Regions from separate parts of the Allobosea minatitlanensis genome, predicted to be linked through region 2. Evidence: riboswitches for the same ligand, from Rfam matches in the RefSeq annotation. Region 2 holds a riboswitch; each other region holds the start of a gene.

Region 1 (2,239 bases), 2.4 Mb from region 2:
CGACGACACGGCTGCGCACCCAGTGCGGGCCGGACTTGACCGAGGGGCAGACGGCGTTGCCGTCGTCGTAGAACTGGCTGCTCAGCTCGGTCATGCCGTACATGTTGATGCAGGAGGCGCGCGGCACGCCGAAGGCTGCCGAGAGGGCGTCGTAGAAGGCGTCCGGCGCCAGCTCGCGCGACTGGCCCTTGAAGCCGCCGGTGTCGAGGATCAGGCTGCCCTCGGGCAGGGCGAAGCGGCGGCCCTGCGCCGCCAGCGCGTCGAGCACCGGCACAAAGGAGTAGCTGGCGCCGAGCAGGGCATAGGGCTCGCCACCGGCCTCGGCCTGAGCGAGCGCCGCCAGCAGGCCGTCGAGATCGAGGCCGTCCGCGCCGATGAAGCCCTGCGAATCCGGCGTGCCGCATGCGCGCCGGGCGAGCGACAGGTAATGCGCGAGCGAAGAATTGGGCAGCTCCCTGTCGTCGGGGAAGAGGATGCCCATGCGGATGCGCGCGCGGCCGCGCATGAAGCGCGCCCGGAAATTGTCGAGCATCGAGCGCTGCCAGACGGCGAGCGTCGGGTGGTAGCTGCGGCCGCGCACGCCCTGGGTGGTGCCGCTCGTCATGAAGACGTGGCTCGCCGCCTCCGGCGGGCAGCAGCTCAGCGTCAGGCCCTTGAAGGCGGTGATCGGCACGGCCGGAATGTCGCGCCAGCGCCTCACCGCGAGCGGGGTGCGGCCGCGCTGCAGGGCGAAGCGCCTGTAGGGCTCGTTGTTGCGGAACTGATAGGCGAAGACCTGGAGCGCCATCGCCTCGAACTCGGCTTCCGACGCGTCGGGACGTGCGATGAACGCCAGCAGCGCCTCGATGATCTCGGCTTGCGTCACTGTGGCCCACTCCGTTCGGACGCTCCCTCGGCCTGCCGAAGGGCGTCGGTCGCGACTGGACCATATGCGCAGATGGAATCGGGGCTTGAGCGCCGCCTGTCCCGCATCCCTACGCCGGTATGATCCGGATCAGGTTCGGAGGGTCACCGCGTTGCCGGAAAAAGCCCGGCCGGCGGAATCTCAGCCTCCTAGCGAGGCCCCCCTGGGAACGCGGCTAGATGACGAGCGGCAGGGTGGGCTGTCAAGCGGCAAGCCGGCGAAGGCGGGCCCGCGGCTGCGCCTGCGGCGAAGGGCCGCCGCGCCCGCCGCGGGCATGCAGACGCGCGAGGCGGCGACGAAAGGCGCATCCCGCCTCGCTTGACCCCTGTCGAAGCCCCGTGCCATCCGGGCCGGACAGCTTTCCGAAAGGCGGACCGAGATGAGCGAAAGCGTAGTGAGCGAGACCGTCGCCGCGGGCGTCGTCCAGATCACCATGAACCGGCCGGACCGGAGGAACGCGCTCGACCGCGCGAGCTATGCCGGGCTGATCCAGGCCATCGCCGCGGCGGAAGCGGACGATGCCGCCCGCGCCGTCCTGCTGACCGGCGCCGGCGGCTGCTTCACCAGCGGCAACGACATCAAGGACTTCGCCGCGGCCGCCGCCGCGGGCGAAGGGCCGCGCGCCGCGATCGACTTCCTCGGCGCGATCTCGACCGCGAAGAAACCCATCGTCGCCGCCGTCGAGGGCTTCGCCGTCGGCATCGGCACGACGATGCTACTGCATTGCGACCTCGCCTTCGCGGGCGCCACGGCGAGCTTCCGCCTGCCCTTCGTCACGCTCGGCCTCTCGCCCGAGGGCGGCTCCAGCTATCTGCTGCCCCTCGTCGCCGGCAGCAAGAAGGCGGCCGAGCTGCTGATGCTGGGCGAGGTCTTCGACGCCGCGACGGCGGCGGAAGCCGGGCTGGTCAACGCCGTGGTGCCGGAAGGCACGGCGCTGGAGCACGGGCTCGCCAGGGCGAAGGCGCTGGCGGCCCTGCCGTCGCAATCCGTCGCCCTGACCAAGATGCTGCTGAAGCGCGGTAGCGCCGCGGCGGTGGCCGAGACCATCGCCGTGGAGGCCGACCATTTCGGCCGCCGCCTGCGCTCGCCCGAGGCCATGGCCGCCTTTGCGGCCTTCCTCAGGAAATAGGCTGCCGCGCCGCCTCAGGGCGGCGCGGTTTCTCCTGCCGGAACCGGCTGGCCGTGCCGGCCGAAGGGCAGCATGCGCCACAGCATCAGGCCCCAGACGATCAGCGTGCAGACCCCGAGCACCCCCGCGATCGGCCGCTCGAAGAAGAACAGGAAAGAGCCGTCCGACTTGATCATCGAGGTCATGAAGTTCTGCTCCAGCATCTC
Region 2 (2,239 bases):
CGGTCGTGTTGGCGCTGAGCGTCGTCGTCGAACCATGGTGACGTCAAATGGATATCGGCCGGCAGGCGCTTAAAAAACGCCTCGTCTATCGCACGCGAACCACAGCGATCGCGGAGGACATTGTTCCGGGTCTGGGCAAGCTCGTGCGCCCGCTTCGCCTGCGCAGCGACCGACGGACCTGCGCAATTCCAAGGATCTCAACGAGGTCTACAGGGACCGCCTTACGAATCCACCAATGCGATCCACGCCGAAACAGGTACATGGAGCTTCCCGATTTATGCCGGGGTTTTTGAGGTTCCGGATGTGTCAGGCTGCTGTGTCAGAACACCTAAATCGCAAAAAGGGAAAACCATTTAATATCAAGGGTTTAGGAGTGGCGGAGACGGAGGGATTCGAACCCTCGATACCCTTGTGGGGTATGCTCATTTAGCAAACGAGTGCCTTCAGCCTCTCGGCCACGTCTCCGGCGAAAGGCTCTATGCCCGATCGTGAAGCCCTTTGACAAGCCTCGCCGATCACTTTGCACCATGGATAATTCCGCAAGGCGGCGGATCGGCGAGCCATGCCTCGCGCCGGCGCTGCCTTTCACGAGGGCTGGCATGGTGAGGGGCCCGCGGACGGGGATAGCGAGGGCGCGATGTTCCGGAGGAGCGGGCGCGGCTGCGGGCGCGGGCGCCGTCCGGCAGCAGGCCAGCCGCGGCATTCCCTCGACCGGGGAAGTGCTCGGGGGGCAGGGCGGGGCCGGGGCTCGCGCATGCCGGCTCGCCTTGCCCTGCGCGGCGCGTGCCACTAGATTGAAGCGGTCCGTTGGGGTGCCGGAAGGCTGAGAGGCGCGGTTCGCGCCAACCCATCGTACCTGATCCGGGTAATGCCGGCGAAGGGAACGGTCCACGGCTCGCAGATCAGTTGCTCGCCCTTGGCCGCTGCCTTCCCGGGAGCAGGAAAGCATGACGGCTTCACGCCCCTCTCACGAACTGGATGTCGCCGTGGCCGGCGCCGGAGTTGTCGGCCTCGCCTGCGCCGTCGCGTTGCTGGCCCGCGGGGCGCGGGTCACCGTCCATGAGCGCGGTGCCCATGTCGGCGCGGAGGCCTGTTCCTGGTATGCCGGCGGCATGCTCGCGCCCTGGTGCGAGGGCGAGAGCGCCGAGGAGCCGGTGGTCCGCCTCGGCCAGGAGGCGGCCGCCTGGTGGGAGCGTCACGCCGGGGGCGTGGTGCGCCGGGGAACCCTCGTCGTCGCGCCGAGCCGCGACCGCGCGGAGCTGCGCCGCTTCGGCGAGCGCACCAGCCATTTCGAGGATGTCGACGGCGCGGCCATCGCCGGGCTCGAGCCCGATCTCGCCGGGCGCTTCTCGCGCGGCCTGTTCTTCGCGGAGGAGGCCCACCTCGATCCGCGCCGGGCGATCGCGGCGCTGGCGGAACGGGTTCTGGCGCAGGGCGGGACGATCCGTTTCGGCAGCGAAGTCGAGCCGGCGGCGCTCGACGCCGGGGTCGTGCTCGACTGCCGGGGCCTCGCGGCGCGCGACGTCCTGCCCGAGCTGCGCGGCGTCAAGGGCGAGATGCTGATCCTGAAGAGCGACGAGATCGCGCTGTCGCGCCCGATCCGGCTGCTGCATCCGCGCATCCCGCTCTACATCGTGCCGCGCGCCGGGGGGCATTTCATGGTCGGCGCGACCATGATCGAGAGCGGCGCGCGCCGGCGCATCTCGGCCCGCTCGATGCTCGAGCTGCTCGGCGCCGCCTACGCGCTGCATCCGGCCTTCGCCGAGGCCGAGATCGTCGAGATCGGCACCGACGCCCGCCCGGCCTTTCCCGACAACCTGCCGCGGCTGACGCGCCGGGGCCGGGTGATCCATGTCAACGGGCTCTACCGCCACGGCTTCCTGCTCAGCCCCGCCATGGCGCGGATGGCGGCGGATGCCGTGCTCGACCCGCACTTACGACCGGAGATGCTGCATGACCTTGCTGCTTAACGGAGCCCCGCAGGAGATCGCGGCCGGAACCCTGGCCGAGGCGCTGGCCGAACTCGGCTATGCCGGCAGGGTCGTCGCGACCGCCGTGAACGGCGATTTCGTGCCGGCCCGCAAGCGCGCCGAGGTGACCTTGAAGGACGGCGACCGCATCGAGGTCGTCGCGCCGATGCAGGGGGGCTGAGATGGCGGCCTTCTACGGTTTCGCGCCGGACAACCCGCTTTTCCTCGGCACGGCGCAATATCCTTCGCCGGCGATCCTGGCCGAGGCG
Region 3 (2,239 bases), 1.5 Mb from region 2:
GCGATGTCGGTGGTCAGCGGCCCGAGCGTGTAGAACGGCGCCTCGCCGCATTCGCGGAGCTGCTTCTCCATGTTCTCCTTGATCTTGTGCATCGGCACATGGCCGGGGCCCTCGATCATCACCTGGCAGCCCTTCTGCCAGGCGATCTGCGTCAGCTCGCCCAAGGTCTCCAGCTCGGCGAACTGGGCGCGGTCGTTGGCGTCGGCGATCGAGCCCGGCCGCAGGCCGTCGCCGAGCGAGAAGGAGACGTCGTAGCGGCGCATGATCTCGCAGATCTCGTCGAAGCGCTCGTAGAGGAAGCTCTCACGGTGATGCGCGAGGCACCAGCGCGCCATGATCGAGCCGCCGCGCGAGACGATGCCGGTGACGCGGTTCGCCGTCAGCGGGACGTAAGGCAGCCTGACGCCGGCATGGATGGTGAAATAGTCGACGCCTTGCTCGGCCTGCTCGATCAGCGTGTCCTTGAACACCTCCCAGTCGAGCTTGACCGGATCGCCGCCGACCTTCTCCAGCGCCTGGTAGATCGGCACCGTGCCGATCGGCACCGGCGAATTGCGCAGGATCCAGGAGCGGATGTTGTGGATGTTGCGGCCGGTGGAGAGGTCCATCACCGTGTCGGCGCCCCAGCGGATCGCCCAGACCAGCTTCTCGACCTCCTCGGCCGCGCCGGAGGTCACGGCGGAATTGCCGATATTGGCGTTGATCTTGACCAGGAAGTTGCGGCCGATCGCCATCGGCTCCAGCTCGGGGTGGTTGATGTTGGCCGGGATGATGGCGCGGCCGCGCGCGATCTCCTCGCGGACGAATTCCGGCGTGACGAATTCCGGCACGCTGGCGCCGAAGCTCTCGCCGTCGGTATGGCGCTCCCTCGCGCCTTCCAGCATGGCGGCGCGGCCGAGATTCTCGCGATGCGCGACATAGATCATCTCGGGCGTGACGATGCCGGCCCTGGCGAATTCGTATTGCGTCGCCATCTGGCCGGGCTTCGCCTCGAGGATCGGGCGATCGGCCGGGCAGGCGGGCACGAGCTGCTCGGCCGGGATGTTGCCGTTGTCGGCGGCGGTGACGGCGCGGCCGGGAACCCGCTGGAAGCCGCGGGCGTCGAGCCAGGCGCGGCGCGGCTGAACGAGGCCGGCATTGAGGTCGATCCTGGCGTCGGCCTCGGTATAGGGGCCCGAGGGATCGTAGATGCGCACTGGCGGCTCGGCGTCGGTGCTCAGCGCGACCTCGCGGAAAGGCACGCGCATCTCGGGATGCTCGGGCACCGCGACATAGATCTTGCGCGAGCCGATGATCGGCCCGGTCGTCACGCCGGTCGGGGCCGAGACTTTGGGCGCGGTCTTGACGCTGTTTTTCTGGGGTCTGGCGTGGGCATTCATGGGGGATCTCCTCCTTGGGGCAGGTCAGGAGATCCGGCGTCGAAGCGGTTCAAGCGCTGTGATGCGGGTGCAGGCCGAGGCCGCACCGCGTTCCAGTCCCTCCGCCGGTATGACCCGGATCAGGTTCGACGGGTTCGGCTCATCGCCGTCTCAGCCCTCGCGGGCACCCCTCGGAACGATTCCAAGGTTAGGACGTCGCCCGGACAGACGCAACCGGGAAAGCAGCCGGCGCTGCGGGGCCGGCATGCGCGGTCCGTCAGGCGATCCGGTCGACCTGCTGGCCCTGTCCGGCGGGAAGGACGGCCTTGGCCTGCTCGGCTCCTTGCTCGAGCAGCGCGACCACGCCGCGGTCGGCCGCCGCGCTCTGCCGCAGCATCGCGAGGCTCAGCGCCTGCTGCGTCGAGGCGGCCTGCATCGCGGCGAGGCTTTGGGCGAGGGCGGCGGCGTCACTCATGGCGGCGAGCCTAGGCCGCAAATCTTGCGCAAAGCTGAATGCCGGCTCAGGGCGCGATGATCGAGGGCACGCCGCGCGGCATCGGCGGGTCGCGGTCGGGCTGCGGGGCGGCCCGCTCGTCGCGCGCCACCCGTCCGTCCCGGTTCCATAGCCCCCTCTCCTCGGGCCGCAGGCGCGAGACCGCGTTGGGTTGAGGGGCGATCGGCACACCGGGCGCGCGCTGCTTCACTCCGGGGCCGGGCAGGGGCGTGGTCTGGGGCGCGACCTGGGCGAGGGCGGGCGGCGCCGGAAGCGATCCGGCGACGAACGGCGCGGTCAGCGCCAGGGCGAGCCTCAGGGTGAGCTTTTTCATGGCCTCATCTCCCATCGGACGATTCCTCCGGAAGATGGAACCGGGCGGGCGCGG

Evidence for each region. Region 2 has a riboswitch for thiamine pyrophosphate ahead of thiO (glycine oxidase ThiO). Riboswitches for the same ligand answer to the same signal wherever they lie in the genome.
Region 1: it holds a riboswitch for thiamine pyrophosphate, as region 2 does, so the genes downstream of both, ACWH43_RS02425 (LuxE/PaaK family acyltransferase) here and thiO (glycine oxidase ThiO) in region 2, are expected to answer to the same signal.
Region 3: it holds a riboswitch for thiamine pyrophosphate, as region 2 does, so the genes downstream of both, thiC (phosphomethylpyrimidine synthase ThiC) here and thiO (glycine oxidase ThiO) in region 2, are expected to answer to the same signal.

What each region holds. Positions count from the first base shown of each region.
Region 1 covers NZ_OZ224509.1:519,730-521,968, reverse strand. The annotation lists gene ACWH43_RS02425 (LuxE/PaaK family acyltransferase) at 1-865, opposite strand, end outside; TPP riboswitch at 952-1,079, opposite strand; gene ACWH43_RS02420 (enoyl-CoA hydratase-related protein) at 1,284-2,033, shown strand; gene ACWH43_RS02415 (tripartite tricarboxylate transporter permease) at 2,048-2,239, opposite strand, start outside.
Region 2 covers NZ_OZ224509.1:2,943,767-2,946,005, reverse strand. The annotation lists gene ACWH43_RS14450 (DUF6538 domain-containing protein) at 86-262, opposite strand; tRNA gene ACWH43_RS14445 (tRNA-Ser) at 375-465, opposite strand; TPP riboswitch at 799-900, shown strand; gene thiO (glycine oxidase ThiO) at 975-1,970, shown strand; gene thiS (sulfur carrier protein ThiS) at 1,954-2,151, shown strand; gene ACWH43_RS14430 (thiazole synthase) at 2,153-2,239, shown strand, end outside.
Region 3 covers NZ_OZ224509.1:4,447,347-4,449,585, reverse strand. The annotation lists gene thiC (phosphomethylpyrimidine synthase ThiC) at 1-1,379, opposite strand, end outside; TPP riboswitch at 1,458-1,560, opposite strand; gene ACWH43_RS21785 (hypothetical protein) at 1,636-1,833, opposite strand; gene ACWH43_RS21780 (hypothetical protein) at 1,880-2,185, opposite strand.